DNA from 4 places in the Bartonella sp. bp_1 genome. Region 1 is predicted to be linked to each of the others. Evidence: predicted binding sites of a transcription regulator. Region 1 holds the regulator's gene; each other region holds the start of a gene.
The links. The regulator LexA, encoded in region 1, represses DNA repair genes until DNA is damaged. The targets are predictions, from matches to a motif close to TGTTCNNNNTGTGTTCNG.
Positions count from the first base shown of each region.

Region 1 (4,221 bases):
TTGCCCGTAATGGCATCGAAACACAGCTAGATAAAATGTTGCAGCCGCAAGTCACATTGAAATCTGGCGGTTATCTTGTCATCAATCAGACTGAAGCACTTGTCGCAATCGACGTTAACTCTGGTCGCTCGACAAAAGAACATTCAATTGAGGAAACAGCCTATCAGACCAACATAGAAGCGGCAGAAGAGGTTGCCCGTCAATTACGCTTGCGCGATTTGGCCGGTCTCGTTGTTATCGACTTCATTGATATGGATGAGAAACGCAATATTCGTGCTGTTGAAAAACGGTTGAAAGATTGCCTAAAAGATGACCGCGCCCGTATTCAGGTCGGTCGTATTTCCCATTTTGGTCTTATGGAAATGAGCCGGCAGCGCATTCGGGCTTCCGTTCTTGAAAGCACAACCCAGCCCTGCACCCACTGTGGCGGTACCGGGCATGTGCGTTCAGATTCTTCACTGGCCCTTCATGTCGTTCGTACGATTGAAGAATACCTTCTACGCAATGGCCATTTTGACATTACGGTCCGTACACCTGTTTCTACCGCTCTTTATGTTCTCAATCATAAGAGAACAGTCCTAGCGGATCTGGAAAAACGTTTTGGTCTTGTTATCAACTTCGAAACAGATGAAAGCGTTGGAAACCAGCATCTTATTATCATCAAGGGGGCTGAGGCAACCGGCACGCCCGCTGCACCAATCCAGCTTCTGCCGGTTGAAGAAGAAGACCCAATCGAGGATATCACTTTCGAGGACGAAGAAGAAAACAACGAACAGACAGAATCACATCGTCCGTCGAGAAACCGCCGTCGCCGTGGACAACGTGGCGAGCGCCATTCTGATAATGAAAACGGGCACAACCAGAATATTGAATCATCTGACAGTGAACGTGAAGAGGACCGCCGCCGCCGTCGTCGTCGTGGACGTCGCGGTGGACGCCGCAATCGGGATGGTGAATTTGATCGTCGTCGTCTTCCCTATGCAGAACCAGTCGGTGCATTTGCCGAACAGGCTCTGCGTGAAGTACGCGAAGCACGTCGCCGCCGTCATGCACCAGCAGCTGAGCCTGTCGGCAACCTTGATACATTTATTGCACCTGACCAAGTTTCTGAGCCTAAGACACAAACAAAGGCCAAGAAATCACGTCGCAACAACAAGACAGCACCATCGACACAAGAGATAGTCGACATTGCTGTTGCAGAAACACCTATAGAAAACATCAGTGAAGAAGCGCCTAAAAAACGTGGCCGCAAAAAAGCTGCACCCAAGCAGGCAGAAGTCACAATTGAAGTAGAATCTGATATTAAAGAAATTGAAGAATCTGCCAAGAAAACAAAAAAAGCAGTAATTAGACGCAGTAAAAAAGCAGCTAACGAGACAATAAAAGATCAAGAGCCTGCAACTAACTCAACAATTGATCCTCCCAAGAAGACTACGCGCACCAAAAAAGCTGCATCTAAAAAGACAACAGAAGAAGCTATAAGCGAACCCGTTGTCACATCTTCAAACACCGAACCGGAGGCCGAAAAGCCCAAGCGTGCCGGCTGGTGGCAAAGAAAAAGCTTTTTCTAATAAGTCTAAAAATATGAATAGAGAGACCTTGGGTCTCTCTATTCATTATCAAATATCCCATTTAAAATTAATTTTTTTGAAACCCTTGCAGAACAATAATGGAACATATAGTGTATGTTCTTGTTTTGTTTTCATTGATTCTGTTGGGGACCATTATGCTGACACGCAAACAACATGAGCTTTTGTTGTTCATTCATGACCGCATGAAAGAGACGGGCATTCCCCCTTCTTTCGATGAAATGAAAGAAGCTCTTGATTTGGCTTCAAAGTCAGGCATTCATCGCTTGATTACTGCTTTGGAAGAGCGTGGCTTTATACGCCGTTTGCCTAATCGTGCTCGAGCATTGGAAGTTGTACGTCTTCCTGACTCCATTGCTCCAGGCTTGGCACCAGCTGGTGGTTTTCGTCCTAGTCTGGTTAAAAACACTGCACCTGCCCAAACCAAAATGGCAATGCCTACCGATATGGAAGAAGCTGCCAATGTCAATGTTCCCTTGATGGGACGCATTGCTGCAGGTGTTCCAATCTCAGCCATAGAACATCAAACAAATACACTTTCCCTACCTGCCGATATGATTGGTGGCGGTGAACATTATGCGCTTGAGGTTAAAGGCGATTCCATGATTGAAGCCGGTATTTTTGATGGTGATACCGTTATTATTAAAAAATCAGACACGGCAAGTCCAGGAGAAATTGTAGTAGCCCTTGTTGATGATGAAGAAGCAACATTGAAACGCTATCGTCGCAAAGGAGCGTCCATAGCACTAGAAGCCGCCAATCCTGCTTATGAAACGCGTATTTTTGGGCCAGACCGGATTCGCGTTCAAGGAAAACTTGTTGGCCTGATCCGACGTTATTAAGACTACTTTTATGACGATGGGCATTTATTGCTTGCCTGTTTCCTATGTGTTATGGGCAACAAACGAATTTTTCACTTGCCTAACCGGTTTCTATGTCAGGATAACTCATGCCTTCACCAAGAATAAGTTTTGTTTCATTGGGCTGCCCTAAAGCCCTGGTGGATTCCGAACGTATTATTACCAGCCTGCGTTCTGAAGGGTATGAAATATCCCGTAATCATGAAGGTGCGGATCTTGTGATCGTCAACACTTGCGGATTTCTCGATTCTGCCCGGGATGAATCATTGGCTAATATCGGTGAAGCCATCAAGGAAAATGGTAAAGTTATTGTAACAGGCTGCCTTGGTGCCGAGCCTGATATTATCCGTAAAGCACATCCCAGTGTTATGGCGATTACTGGCCCGCAAGCCTATGAAAGTGTGCTTAATGCAGTTCATGAAGCCGCGCCACCCATCCATGATCCGTTTGTCGACCTTGTGCCAGAACAAGGAATTCGCCTGACGCCCCGCCACTATGCCTATCTCAAGATTTCCGAAGGCTGTTCCAACAGCTGCAGTTTCTGTATTATTCCGCATCTTCGCGGCAATCTTGTATCTCGTCCGATCGCAGATGTATTACGCGAAGCAGAAAAACTCGCTAAGGCAGGTGTCAAAGAACTGCTTGTCATTTCACAGGATACAAGTGCTTATGGCGTTGACTTAAAATACGCTAGTAGCACGTTTAAAGATCGTGAAATACGTACTAAATTTCTAGATTTGGCTACAGAACTCGGTGAAATGGGCATATGGATTCGTATGCACTATGTCTACCCTTACCCGCATGTTGATGATGTTATTCCTTTAATGGCAGACGGCAAGATACTTCCTTATCTTGACATCCCCTTCCAGCATGCTTCACCAACAGTATTAAAAAACATGAAGCGTCCTGCCCATCAGGAAAAAACAAGCAGGCGCATTGAAAAATGGCGAGAAATCTGCCCAGATCTTGCTTTGCGCTCTACCTTCATTGTTGGCTTTCCCGGTGAAACAGATGATGATTTTGATATGTTGCTGCACTGGTTGAATGAAGCAAAAATCGAACGTGCAGGTTGTTTCAAATATGAACCTGTTCATGGTGCACCCTCCAACGCATTAGGATTGTTAGAGGTTCCAGATGACGTAAAGGAAATGCGTTGGCGCAAATTTATGGAAACCCAGCAAAAAGTTTCGGCCAAGCTACTCAGCAAAAAAGTTGGCAAACGACTGCCTGTCATCATCGACAAAGCCGATGGCACACAGGCAATCGGTCGCAGTAAATATGATGCACCTGAAATTGATGGCAATGTGCACATCACATCACGCCGTCCGCTGAGACAAGGGGACATCGTAACAGTAAAAATAGAAAAATCAGATGCTTATGACCTTTATGGTATAGCTGTATAAATAAAAGGAAAGACAATGACGATCACCAGACTTGAATCCAACAACCTTATGAGTGCAGTCGTTAGCTATAACAAGATGGCATTTTTAGCCGGACAAGTCGGGGAAAATGGTGGGGATATTACCAAACAAACACAGGACGCTCTGGCAGAAGTCGATCGCCTTTTAGCCAGTGTAAATAGCGATAAATCCATGATCCTCTCAGCGACAATCTGGCTGAGCGATATGAGATATTTCGAAGCAATGAATGCTGTATGGGAAAAATGGGTTGATCCTAACAATACGCCTGCACGCGCAACTGGCGAAGCCAAATTGGCGTCCCCTGATTATCTGGTTGAAATTATTGTAACGGCCGCCACACGCTAATAAAAA
Region 1 is NZ_CM147851.1:879,327-883,547, reverse strand. Features, by position in the region: gene ACYZ97_RS04385 (Rne/Rng family ribonuclease) at 1-1,571, shown strand, start outside; gene lexA (transcriptional repressor LexA) at 1,727-2,431, shown strand; gene rimO (30S ribosomal protein S12 methylthiotransferase RimO) at 2,539-3,852, shown strand; gene ACYZ97_RS04370 (RidA family protein) at 3,868-4,215, shown strand.

Region 2 (4,221 bases), 250 kb from region 1:
ACATTCTTGAACTGTACCATACCCGCATTGGTAAACATCAATGTCGGATCATTACGCGGCACCAATGGACTTGAAGATACGACTTCATGACCATTGCGATTAAAATAATCAAGAAATGTCGAGCGAATATCATTAACGCTATTCATAAAAACACCTGTATAACGCCCGTAAGCAATCAAAACAATCAGAGCTATAGAGCAATAAACTGACATAGCTCAACTTAATTCCCTGCTGCTTTTAGAGCATTTCCAGCGTTGAGGAAACCGTTTTTCACTCCATATCCGGAAAACTTTCTATGCAACCAGACAAGAGAAAACCCCGCCGACCAAAAGGCCAACGGGGTATAAAACGGTACGCAATACACACACCTTAAAACAGGTGCTTACACCGCTTCACTCTCTTCAATATCAGAATTTTGTGCATCAGGACCACCATTTTCAAGTAATTCCGATGCAATCAAACCTGCATTCTGGCGCAATGCTGTTTCGATTTCCTCAGCAATTTCAGGGTTTTCACGTAAGAACGTTTTGGCATTTTCACGTCCCTGCCCCATACGCTGTGAATTATAAGAGAACCAAGCACCCGATTTTTCAACAACGCCGGCTTTAACACCGAGATCGACCAATTCACCCAGCTTTGAAATGCCTTCACCATACATGATGTCAAATTCGACCTGCTTGAAGGGAGGCGCCAACTTGTTTTTAACAACCTTCACGCGGGTCTGGTTACCAATAACCTCATCACGCTCTTTCAAAGCACCGATACGACGGATATCAAGACGGACAGACGCATAAAACTTCAACGCATTACCACCCGTTGTCGTTTCTGGCGAACCAAACATAACACCGATTTTCATACGAATCTGGTTGATAAAAATAACCATACAATTTGAACGTGAAATTGAAGCCGTTAGTTTACGCAGAGCCTGACTCATCAAACGAGCCTGAAGACCGGGGAGTGAATCACCCATTTCGCCCTCAATTTCAGCACGTGGCGTTAAAGCGGCAACAGAATCCACCACGAGAACATCAATAGCGCCCGAACGTACTAATGTATCGGTAATTTCCAAGGCTTGCTCGCCGGTATCCGGCTGCGAAATCAGCAGGTTTTCAAGATCAACGCCAAGTTTGCGAGCATAAACCGGATCAAGAGCGTGTTCAGCATCAACAAAAGCACAAATGCCGCCACGTTTTTGGGCCTCAGCAATTGTATGCAGCGCCAATGTCGTTTTACCTGAACTTTCCGGTCCGTAGATTTCGACAATACGTCCCTTTGGCAAACCACCAACACCCAAAGCAATATCCAGAGACAAGGAACCGGTTGGTACAGTTTCAATTTCTACAACCTTGTCATTCTGGCCAAGACGCATGATCGAGCCTTTACCAAAAGAACGTTCAATCTGCGAAAGTGCCGCGTCCAAAGCCTTTGATTTATCCACTGAATTATCCTCAACCAGCCGTAATGAATTTTGCGCCATTTTAACTACCCTCTTGTCCTATGAGAAGCCTTAAGCCTGTATTGCCACAATCTTCTTGTACCTCTTTTGTTCTCATTTTGCAACATGGCTATACTGTTGATTTTAAATGATATTTAAATTTTGTTCTTTTAATGTTCTATTTACGTTTTAATATTTTTTGGTTTTTGATAAAAAAAACCGCCCCGAAAGGCGGTTTCATCATGCCATCATAGCAATCGGATAGAATCAGTAACCACCCTGACGCAAAGGAGCAATCTGGATTTCAACACGACGATTCTGTGCGCGACCTTCCGCAGTTGCATTGGAGGCAATCGGGTTTGACGGGCCGTAACCGACAACAGAAAGACGCCGACCATCAATACCCTGATTATTGAGGTAATTGGCAACAGATAAAGCACGGCGTTGTGAGAGATCCTGATTATACTGCAAGCTGCCGGTCGAATCGGTATAACCATTTACATCAACCAATGACTGGTTATATTTTTTTAAAACAAGGCCGACAGAATTTAACACCGGATAGAACTGCGATTTTACCGCATCCTGATCGGTATTGAATGTTACATTGCCTGGCATATTAAGAATGATATAGTCGCCATTACGGGTAACAGACACACCGGTTCCCTGAAGCTGCGCTCTAAGCTCCGCTTCCTGGCGATCCATATAATTACCAATCAAACCACCACCCAAAGCGCCAACCCCAGCACCGATCAGTACAGCATTACGCTGTGCACGGCTGGAGCCACCAACAAATAGTCCACCTAAAGCACCAGCGGCGGCACCCAAAGCTGCACCACCGGCTGTTTTGGATATATGCTGTTCACCCGTATAAGGATCGGTCGTCATGCAAGCAGACAAAAACGTACCCGCCAAGCAAAGGATTGTTATTTTCTTCAGCATTTTGTTTCTCCAGTTTTTATCAGCCTGTCGCCCGATATTCCGATAAAGATAAAGTATGGCCAAAAAAGGTAATCACTGTTCGATTTAAAACCTTAAAAGATTCTTGCGCAAATAAAATCTATTTTTTTTGCTGTCTTTCCGTACGTAGGCGATTCCACCACTCAAGTCTCTTGTTGATTTCTCGCTCAAATCCACGATCCGGCGGACGATAAAAATGCTGCCGCCCTAATTTTTCAGGAAAATAATCCTGTCCTGAAAAAGCATCAGGTTCATCGTGATCATAAAGATAGCCGACATTATAACCTTCATTTTTCATCAATTTGGTTGGTGCATTCAGGATATGTTTAGGAGGCAACAATGAGCCATTTTCACGCGCTACACGCATAGCCGTATTAAAGGCGACATAAGCAGCATTTGATTTGGGCGCAGTGGCCAGATAGATGCATGCCTGTGCCAACGCCAGTTCGCCCTCAGGCGATCCCAGATAATCATAAGCATCTTTGGCTGCATTACATATGGCAAGCGCATTCGGATCGGCAAGACCGATATCCTCAACCGCCATGCGCACAAGACGTCGGCCAATATAAAGTGGATCCTCACCCGCATCAAACATACGGGCCAGATAATAAAGGGCAGCATCCGGGTCGGAACCACGAACCGATTTATGCAATGCAGAAATAAGATTGTAATGCCCATCCTGTCCCTTGTCGTAAACAGGCGCCCGTCGCTGCACAATATTTTGCAGACTTTTAACGTCAAAGACCTCGTCCTTACGAGCAGCCCGCCAAACTTCTTCAGCCAATGTCAAAACCGCACGCGCATCACCATCAGCCATCTGTACCAAAAGCGCGCGTGCATCATCATCAAGCGGCAATCTTTTCTCTTCAACCGCTTCTGCTCTCTCCAATAAAACAAACAAACTACCATCATCATGCGGTTTGAATGTCAAAACCCGTGCCCGCGACAACAAAGCGGCGTTGAGTTCAAAAGAAGGATTTTCTGTTGTCGCGCCGACAAGAATGACAGTGCCATCCTCCATCACAGGCAGGAAGCTGTCTTGTTGGGCACGGTTAAACCGATGTATCTCATCCACAAACAGCAAGGTCTGGCGGCCAGACATGCGCCTTGCCCGCGCCCCCTCAAAAACCCGTTTGAGATCAGCAACACCGGTAAAAATCGCCGAAATCTGCTCAAAAGCCAGATCGGTTTCATTCGCCAGCAATCGAGCCACTGTTGTCTTGCCAGTACCGGGAGGCCCCCAGAAAACCATGGAGCCTAATGACCCTGCATCAATCATGCGTCGAAGCACACCTTCAGGTCCTGTCAGATGTTCCTGCCCCGTAACTTCATCAAGATGGACCGGGCGCAGACGATCCGCCAGAGGACGGTTGCGGTCGACTTTCGGATCAAGTGAAGTTGCGAATAGATCGTTGCTCATATCACCTCAGCGAACAAATTGCTGGATGAGAACACCGCCACGTTCAAATTCAAGTTTCCATATGCGCGGTGTGCCAGCAGCAAGAACCTTCTTCAGATCATTGATTGTCGTAATCTCGATACCGTTGACTGCCCGCAATATATCACCATAATTGAAAAGCCCTGCAGCATTGCTGCCACGCTTCACATCGCTGATCACCACACCTTTAGCCTGTGGTGCCTGACGAAAACGATGCGCATTTTGTGGTGTCAAATTGGTAACCTCCGCACCGGCAAAAGGCGAATCACCACCGATACGCTCAGGGCTTCCCATCTGCTCTTGCGGCACAGCAACCAACTGCAACCGGGCCTTTGCTTGCTTGCCGTCACGCATATAATCTATATCCAATACGTGACCAATACCGGTTGTC
Region 2 is NZ_CM147851.1:1,126,363-1,130,583, forward strand. Features, by position in the region: gene alaS (alanine--tRNA ligase) at 1-146, opposite strand, end outside; gene recA (recombinase RecA) at 383-1,477, opposite strand; gene ACYZ97_RS05530 (YiaD family glycine zipper/OmpA-like lipoprotein) at 1,703-2,374, opposite strand; gene ACYZ97_RS05535 (replication-associated recombination protein A) at 2,493-3,812, opposite strand; gene ACYZ97_RS05540 (DegQ family serine endoprotease) at 3,819-4,221, opposite strand, start outside.
Region 2: recA (recombinase RecA) is a predicted target of LexA. The motif match lies at 1,599-1,616, and genes of this name have one in related genera.

Region 3 (4,221 bases), 1.0 Mb from region 1:
TATTTCTCGCTTTTGTCGAGCGCATAATAGGTGCGTCCTTCAATGGTCGCTTTGCCGATGAAATTGCCATACTGGATTTCATAGAGCGGCTGTAGCATCAACTCGCCATAATAGCCGTTTTTAGCGTCGGCCTTGTTGTCACGGCTGTCATAGATAAGTCCGCCTTGCAGGCCGACTGTGGTAAAGTCGCGATTGCCGAAATAATTATCTTCGGTTTTTGTTTGGGCGGCGTTGAAATAGATATTGCCTGATAACTCGTCGGTAAAGATATGGGTAAGGCCCATTTGGCCATAAGCGCCGGTTGCGGTATAATTGTCGAGTACCTCACGTTCGCCTTTTAGCGAGGCTACAAAATTTGTGTCGGGTGTAATGACACCAGGGCGTGTAAAAGTGGTGCCGAGCAAATAACTGAAGTTTTTCGGATTGTAGGAATCGTCTTGTGAGCCGCCAACACCGCTAATTTTGGCATCAAACCGCAGTTTTTCCGCATGGCCGAAAAGGTTGCGGTGCATCCAATAGGCTTCCATGCCGGCGCCATCAAGGGTTGAGTAGCTGCCACCAACCCCAAAACGGCGGGGGGGACGTTCTTGGACAATCAGATTAAGAGGTAAAGAGCCGTCAGGATTTATTTTTTCAGCTTCGCGAATATTGGCAGAGCGGAAAACTTCAAGCTTTGCTAAACGTTTATTGGCTTTGCTAAGATCGTCAGGGTCATATTCATCCCCCTCATGGATACCTGTCATCCATGCGACATAGGCTGAATCCATACGTTGTTTCTTGGAAACATTTTTGACTGTCAATGGGCCATAATGCGCTTTTTGACCGGGTTCGACTTCGATATCGGCATCAACTGTATGGGTAGCATGATCGGCGACGACTTTGCGGTTTTTGACTTCTGCCTTGGCGTAGCCTTGCTGACGCCAGCCTTCGACGGCCAGTTGTCCAGCTTTCAATATGTTGCCGGATGTCGCGACATCACCACTCACAAATCCCTGATTTTGCGGCAAGGGTACTTTATCTTTTTTATTGGTTGGTGGTGGAGCAAGTTCGTGAATGTCGGCGCGGTTGAATTGATATTGTGGCCCTGGATCAATGGTGATGACAATTGTAGAGTGTTCCGGCAGAGAAGTGTCGGCGGCAAGATCAGCAGCCTCATAACCATTGACGGTGATGGAAATAATACCGCCATAGCGTCCTTCGGCATAAAGTGATGCTAGAATTTTCTTATAGTCACCGCGTGCCTTGGCCAATAGTCCAGCAGAACCAGAAGCCGGTTTTTTATGATCGGCGACCAGCGAGGATGCGGCTTTGACAGTTTTGATGCCGTTTTTATCCGCACCGGGTGCGGCAACAATATCGATCGTATAATATTTGGGTTCGCCGATGACATCGGCAGTTTGATCTTGTTTCTTACCCCACAGATGGACACCAAAAAGTGAAAATGCTTGTGCAGGTTGGGGCATGGAAAATGCGAGGGCAATACAGGAAACGGCCGCAAGCGCTGCCTTTTTTATTTCCCGATTGTTTGTTTTTTTACGCATCCAGATGGGAACCCGTTACTCGTACTCGTATAATCAGCTCTTGCTATAGCGACTTTATGGCATCAATAAAACAAGTGACTTCATTATAACCAAAACTTCTTAGACAGTGTCACATCGCTGTTACATTCGCTATCAATTATTCTAGATTGTTTTTGTCAATGAAATGTTAAATCTGACGCCGAGTGATGATATAAAATCATTTTGTTCACCTATTGTTCTTGCATTTAAAAAAGCTTTATGGCAGTTTTGCAAACGATAAAGAGAGCGGGAGATCATCAATGGTTGCGCATATAACCACGGTAGCATTTCAAGGAATCGAGGCTGTGCCCGTTGATGTGCAGGTTATGATTGCACCGGGAAAAATGGGGATGAGTATCGTCGGTTTGGCCGATAAGGCGGTTGCGGAAAGTCGTGAGCGGGTGCAGGCCGCATTGCATGCTTCAGGTCTTTCGATGCCGGTTAAGAAGGTGACTGTTAATCTTGCACCTGCCGATTTACCTAAGGAAGGTTCGCATTACGATTTACCGATCGCTGTCGGCTTATTGGTGGGTATGGGTATTTTGCCCGCCGATTTGGCTGAAAAATATGTTGTTATGGGCGAGTTGTCTCTGGATGGTTCGATTGCACCGGTTAATGGTGTTTTACCTGCTGCGATGGGTGCCGTAGCGCTTGGTAAAGGATTAATCTGTCCTTGTTCTCGTGGCGGTGAAGCCGCTTGGGCCGGTGATGATCTGGACATACTCGCACCCGTCAGCATGCTTGCGCTGGTTAATCATTTCAAAGGTAGTCAGGTGATGCGCCGTCCTGAGCCTGCGCAATATATCATGCAGGATAATCTACCTGATTTCGCCGACATCAAAGGCCAGCAGGCCGCCAAACGCGCGCTTGAAGTGGCGGCTGCCGGTGGACATAATCTTCTATTTGTTGGTCCGCCGGGCGCTGGTAAGTCAATGTTAGCCGAGCGTTTGCCATCGATTTTACCGCCTCTGGATGCGCATGAATTGCTGGATGTATCACGTATTGCTTCAATTGCTGGCGAGATAACAGGTAAGGCTTTTTCTATGCATCGTCCGTTTCGTGCACCCCATCATTCAGCTTCAATGGCGGCTATGGTCGGTGGCGGTCATAAGGCAAGGCCGGGCGAGGTATCTTTGGCGCATAACGGTGTTCTGTTTTTGGATGAATTCCCCGAATTTTCACCGCAGGTGCTCGATTCATTACGTCAGCCATTGGAAAGTGGTGAATGTGTTGTGGCGCGGGCCAACCATCATGTCAACTATCCTGCCCGTATCCAGTTGGTGGCGGCGATGAACCCGTGTCGTTGTGGCATGGCTGGTGAACCAGGTCATACATGTGCGCGTGGTCCACGGTGTCAGGCAGATTATCAGGCGCGTATCTCCGGTCCTCTGCTTGATCGTATTGATTTGCGCATTGAAGTTCCGGCTTTGAGTGCAAATGATTTGATGACGCCCTCATCATCCGAGCCAAGCCGTGTTGTGGCACAGCGTGTTGCAGCGGCGCGTGAAAGACAGAAGCAGAGATTTTTGGCGCTTGGTATGGAGCATGTGCGCACTAACAGCCAATGTCCGGCGGCTATTATTGAGAAAATAGCCGAACCGGATACAGCCGGTCTTGCTTTGCTGCGCCAATTGAGTGAAAAAATGCAATTATCGGCACGTGCCTATCATCGGGTTTTAAAAGTTGCACGAACCATAGCCGATCTTGATGCTGCGTCAAAAATTGGCCGTAAACATCTCGCTGAAGCCCTGTCTTACCGTTTGGGCAATGAGCGATTGGCAGCAATAGCGTGTTAGCCGTTCAATACTTTTGATTGGCGCTCATTATAACGCTCGCCGATAATATTGTGTTGTGCCAATATATTGGCAATATGAGCTAGATCATCATCCGAAAATTGGATATTGGCAGCGGCGAGATTATCTTCAAGGTGCTCTATTTTACGCGAGCCGGGAATGGCGACCAATGATGGGCGTTGATGCAACACCCATGCCAGAGCTAATTGTGCCGTTGTTATATTTTTAGTGTCAGCCATGCGCTTTAAATCATCAACAAGGTTTTGGTTGTGGGCAATGGCCTCTTCGCTAAAGCGCGGCAACAAACGGCGATTGTCATTTTTATCCATTTGTTCGATGCTGAATTTTCCGGTTAAAAATCCACGTCCGAGGGGGCTGAAAGCAACAAAGCCGATACCTAATTCATCACAAGTTGCAAGAATGTCGACTTCCGGGTTACGTGTCCAAAGCGAATATTCGCTTTGCAGGGCGCTAATCGCATGGACCTTGTGGGCGCGCCGAATAGTGGAGGCAGATGCTTCGGAAAGTCCAAGATGGAGTACCTTTCCCTGGGTGACCAGATCGGCCATTGCGCCGACAGTGTCTTCAATTGGCACATTGGGATCCACACGGTGTTGATAGAGCAGATCAATATAATCGGTTTGCAATCGTTTTAATGAGCCTTCAACGGCTTCACGAATGTGCTCGGGGCGGCTGTTGAGACCGTCACCGCGTTTGGGTTTGCCATTTTTGATGAGGATATCATAGCCGAATTTGGTTGCAATTTTTATTTTATTGCGAAAAGGCCTGACGGCTTCACCTACCAGAACTTCATTTTCAAAGGGACCATACATTTCAGCCGTATCAAAGAGTGTTATGCCTTTTTTATA
Region 3 is NZ_CM147851.1:2,331,527-2,335,747, forward strand. Features, by position in the region: gene ACYZ97_RS11680 (autotransporter assembly complex protein TamA) at 1-1,541, opposite strand, end outside; gene ACYZ97_RS11685 (YifB family Mg chelatase-like AAA ATPase) at 1,820-3,355, shown strand; gene ACYZ97_RS11690 (aldo/keto reductase) at 3,352-4,221, opposite strand, start outside.
Region 3: ACYZ97_RS11685 (YifB family Mg chelatase-like AAA ATPase) is a predicted target of LexA. The motif match lies at 1,744-1,761, and genes of this name have one in related genera.

Region 4 (4,221 bases), 1.1 Mb from region 1:
TTTTTCAATGCCCATAGCAAGGTAATCGCTTGGGCCGGAGCAGGCTTGATCATCATCGGCATAAAAATATGGAATGCCCCAAAACGTACCCCTAGACGGCGTAGCGCAGCTCGAGAAATCTGGTCAAGATTTTTAATTTCCTCGGCCACCTGACGACGGGCAAGATGCCCCAGCCCTTCAACCAGTTGGAAAGCGATACCGCGTGTCAAACCGGTCAGTGCATCAGCATTCAAAAGATCAAATAGCGGCTTCAAGGCCGTTTCAAAATGGAACGCGACAAATCTTTCAATCCGGCCGCTTACCTGTTCACGTGCCGGGCCGGTCAATTGTTCATCGGCGAGCAATATGACACGGGGTTTAAGAAGCTCGTCACCCGCCTGCAACGACGCAACCGGCTGGCCTATCCAGCGAATAATACCATCGCTGCCGATAGCCAGATCACCATTAGCACAAGCACCCAGACGCGCTGCACGAGCCTCAAATTCAGATGCCAACGCTTTCGCGGCAGCACCACGTACTGCCTTGGCATCCATGCCCTCCCCTCCAACATCAGGAGAAAACCGGAAACCATCCAGTTTCCCAACATGGTGGCCTTCCACCAATACATCACCATTTTGTGCTATTTCGGCATCCATCATCACATTCTCTTTAAGCCGTCTCATTAATACGCTTGTTCTGCGATCTACAAAGCGTTTCGTCAACCTCTCATGTAGCGCATCTGACAATCTATCTTCAATTTGTCGCGTCTTTTCTTGCCAGTGTTGCGGATCGGTCAGCCATCCAGGCCGATGGGAAACATAAGTCCATGTTCGAATTTGTGCAATACGATGGGATAAAGTATCAATATCGCCGTCGATACGATCAGCCTGCGCCACCTGTTCAGCCATATAATTTTCATTAACACTGCCGCGCTTGACAAGATCGGTAAAAATCGATGCGATAATGTCAGCATGCTGCGCCGGTGCAATTTTGCGATAATCAGGAAGCGCACAAACATCCCACAACAAGGCAACATGATCGCGGCTGTCCGCCAATTTCGAAATCGTATAATCTGTTGACAAAAACTCCAACGCCTGCGCATCCGTTGCTGGGAGTGCCCGTGCCAACCCCTCTATAGGAGCCGGCATTTCAAGCGATTGCTTTAATTGGGCAATCGATGAAAAGTCAAAATTGACGCTACGCCATTGCAGCACCCGTACCGGATCAAACTGATGGGCTTCAATCCGCTCGACTAAATCAGCCTCCAGCGGTGATACCCTACCGGTTACACCAAATGTACCATCGCGTGTATAGCGGCCTGCACGCCCTGCAATCTGGGCCAATTCTGCCGGATTAAGATCCCGGAACTGATAACCGTCAAATTTGCGCGTCTGGGCAAAAGCGACATGATCGACATCAAGATTAAGCCCCATGCCGATCGCGTCAGTTGCCACCAGAAAATCGACATCACCCGATTGATAGAGTGCCACTTGTGCATTACGGGTGCGCGGACTAAGCGCCCCCATAACAATCGCTGCGCCGCCGCGCTGCCTGCGAATCAGCTCGCCAATTGCGTAAACCTCATCGGCAGAAAAGGCGACAATGGCAGAACGGCTTGGCAATCGAGTAATTTTTTTTGAACCGACATAAAGAAGCTGCGAAAAACGTGGACGACCGACCACCGTTAGCCCCGGCAACAGCTTTTTTAAAACACCTTCCATTGTCGCCGCGCCCAAAAGCATGGTTTCCTGACGACCACGTAAATGCAAAATACGATCGGTAAAAATATGTCCACGTTCAAGATCACCCGCAAGCTGCACTTCGTCAATCGCGACAAAAGCAGCCTTTGTCTCGCGCGGTAAAGCCTCAACTGTACAAACGGCATAACGGGCAGTCGGCGGCGTGATTTTTTCTTCACCCGTTATCAAAGACACCTGATGAGAACCAATTTTTTCGCTAATACGATTATAAACCTCACGGGCAAGAAGACGCAGCGGCAAGCCGATCATACCGCTTTCATGCGCCAACATGCGCTCAATCGCAAGATGCGTCTTGCCGGTATTGGTCGGCCCCAATACAGCCGTTACATCGCGCCCGGAAAAAATAAGCGGGCCACGCCCCATGAAAAACTCCGTAAAAACCAGACGCCTTGCATATATGAGGACATGGCCCCACCGCAAGAGTAACACATTGTTAACCATAAAAATTAAGCTTTAGAACGGGAAGGGAACGAATCAGCGACGAATCACTGACATCGCCATGTTCTCTTTTTGTTTTTACCAGATAAAGCTTTTTAATGAAGAAGCATGACAACATATAGAATCACAAAACATCATTTCGCACATTTTCAAGCCAGATGCGTTAACTTTTGTAGCAAGCTTCAAGCACATCGTTTCCGATTCGCCATATAAAAGTTAATTCCACTTGAAAGTCTTAAAAAAAAATAAATAAAACCAAATAATTATGGTGTTATTTCTTAACATTCAGAACAGCTACAGAACGAATCGGCGACGAATCATTGACATCGCCATGTTCCTATTATGTTCACACAAGATATTGGGAGTAATTGTAGCGACAGATACTAAAGTAGAACAATCTGCCCTTCGAAAATCCACAATATGAATGTTTAATGGTTAACAATAGTGATGAATATCGGGTAAATAGACAAAAAATAAAATTAATAATTCATTCTGACGAGATAAATTATTCAATGCCTTTGTAATGCATCGGCAATCCACGGAATAAAACATAATCGAATCCAATAGCCGATTACCTTGATCACGCATGCCCATAATGAGCAACAGGCAATAAAAAAACCGGCCAGAGGCCGGTCTTTTAAAATAGAACAGATTGATAAAATCAGTCTTTCGGTGTCAAAACCTGACGGCCACGATACATACCGGTCTTCAGATCGATATGGTGCGGACGGCGCAATTCACCGGAATTTTTGTCTTCAATATAGGTCGGTGCTTTCAACGCATCGGCCGAACGGCGCATGCCGCGCTTCGAAGGGGATGTTTTACGTTTAGGTACAGCCATGGAAATACGCTCCAAATTCACTTTAATCTATCTGATACCACATGCCAAAAGCCGTCTGACCAGACAAATTGTGGATTGTTTGGGGTGCCTATACACTGATCTAAAGCATTTGACCAGTCTTAAAACGTATTTTTTACAACTCATATCAAAGAAGCAAAGCCTAACGTACACATTGTGTATAGGCACCAGAACGATATGTACGCGCTTCAACAAGACGTGCAAGCTGCGAAAGGCGCCTGCTAGGCCGTGCCGGATTACGCACATACGGATTGGGCAATGCAACAGCAAGATAGGCGGCCTGACGCGCCGAAATATTCTTGGCCGGACGTTTGAAATAATATTGGCTGGCTGCTTCCACCCCATAGATACCGGGACCCCATTCAGCAATATTAAGATAAATCTCCAAAATACGATCTTTCGGAAGAATTGTATCGGCAATCACCGCATAGGGAATTTCAAAACCTTTACGTAAATAAGATCGGTCATGCCATAAAAACAAATTTTTGACGGTCTGCATCGTAATCGTCGATGCACCACGCGATGGTCCACCCTCACGCGTAATAACCGAATGGAGCGCATTCCAGTCCACACCGTTATGAACACAAAATCGTCCGTCTTCCGACATCATAACCGCATATTTCAGTTGTGGCGATATATCTTCAAGTGCTACCCAGTGGCGCTTGAAGTCACGCAGTGCCACACTATCCTTGATCATCAAGGTTGAAACCGGATGGATAAATGGCAGCCGGTAAAGAAGCAACATAACAACCGGAAAAAGCAGTAGAAAAAGCGCAATATAAAAAACAAGGCGCAAGACCCCGCGCCATTTTTGCTCATTTAAATTGTGCCGCGTCAGCACGCTCACATTCTACCTCGCTTTGATCATCCGCATATATAACCGGAATAGCTGCATATACCCTTGTTAACAGCTATCGTTGCTACAGCAAAGAGTTGACGACTCCGATTGATTGGTTCATGTCGTTATAAACCAAAGGAATGCTTTTATGGATACCTTCAATACAACTTTGAACCATCATGCAGAAAAAATTGGCAAAGTTTTGGAAACAATGCTGCAACAGCGCACTTTGTCAGGAGAAATTTTACGTCCCGACACTCTGATGCAGGCTATCCGCCATGGTGTATTGAATGGTGGAAAACGTCTTCGCCCCTTTCTGGTAATGGAAAGCGCTGCACTTTTTGACG
Region 4 is NZ_CM147851.1:2,020,876-2,025,096, forward strand. Features, by position in the region: gene ACYZ97_RS10095 (helicase-related protein) at 1-2,102, opposite strand, end outside; gene rpmF (50S ribosomal protein L32) at 2,839-3,018, opposite strand; gene mtgA (monofunctional biosynthetic peptidoglycan transglycosylase) at 3,179-3,832, opposite strand; gene ACYZ97_RS10110 (polyprenyl synthetase family protein) at 4,023-4,221, shown strand, end outside.
Region 4: ACYZ97_RS10095 (helicase-related protein) is a predicted target of LexA. The motif match lies at 2,240-2,257, and genes of this name have one in related genera.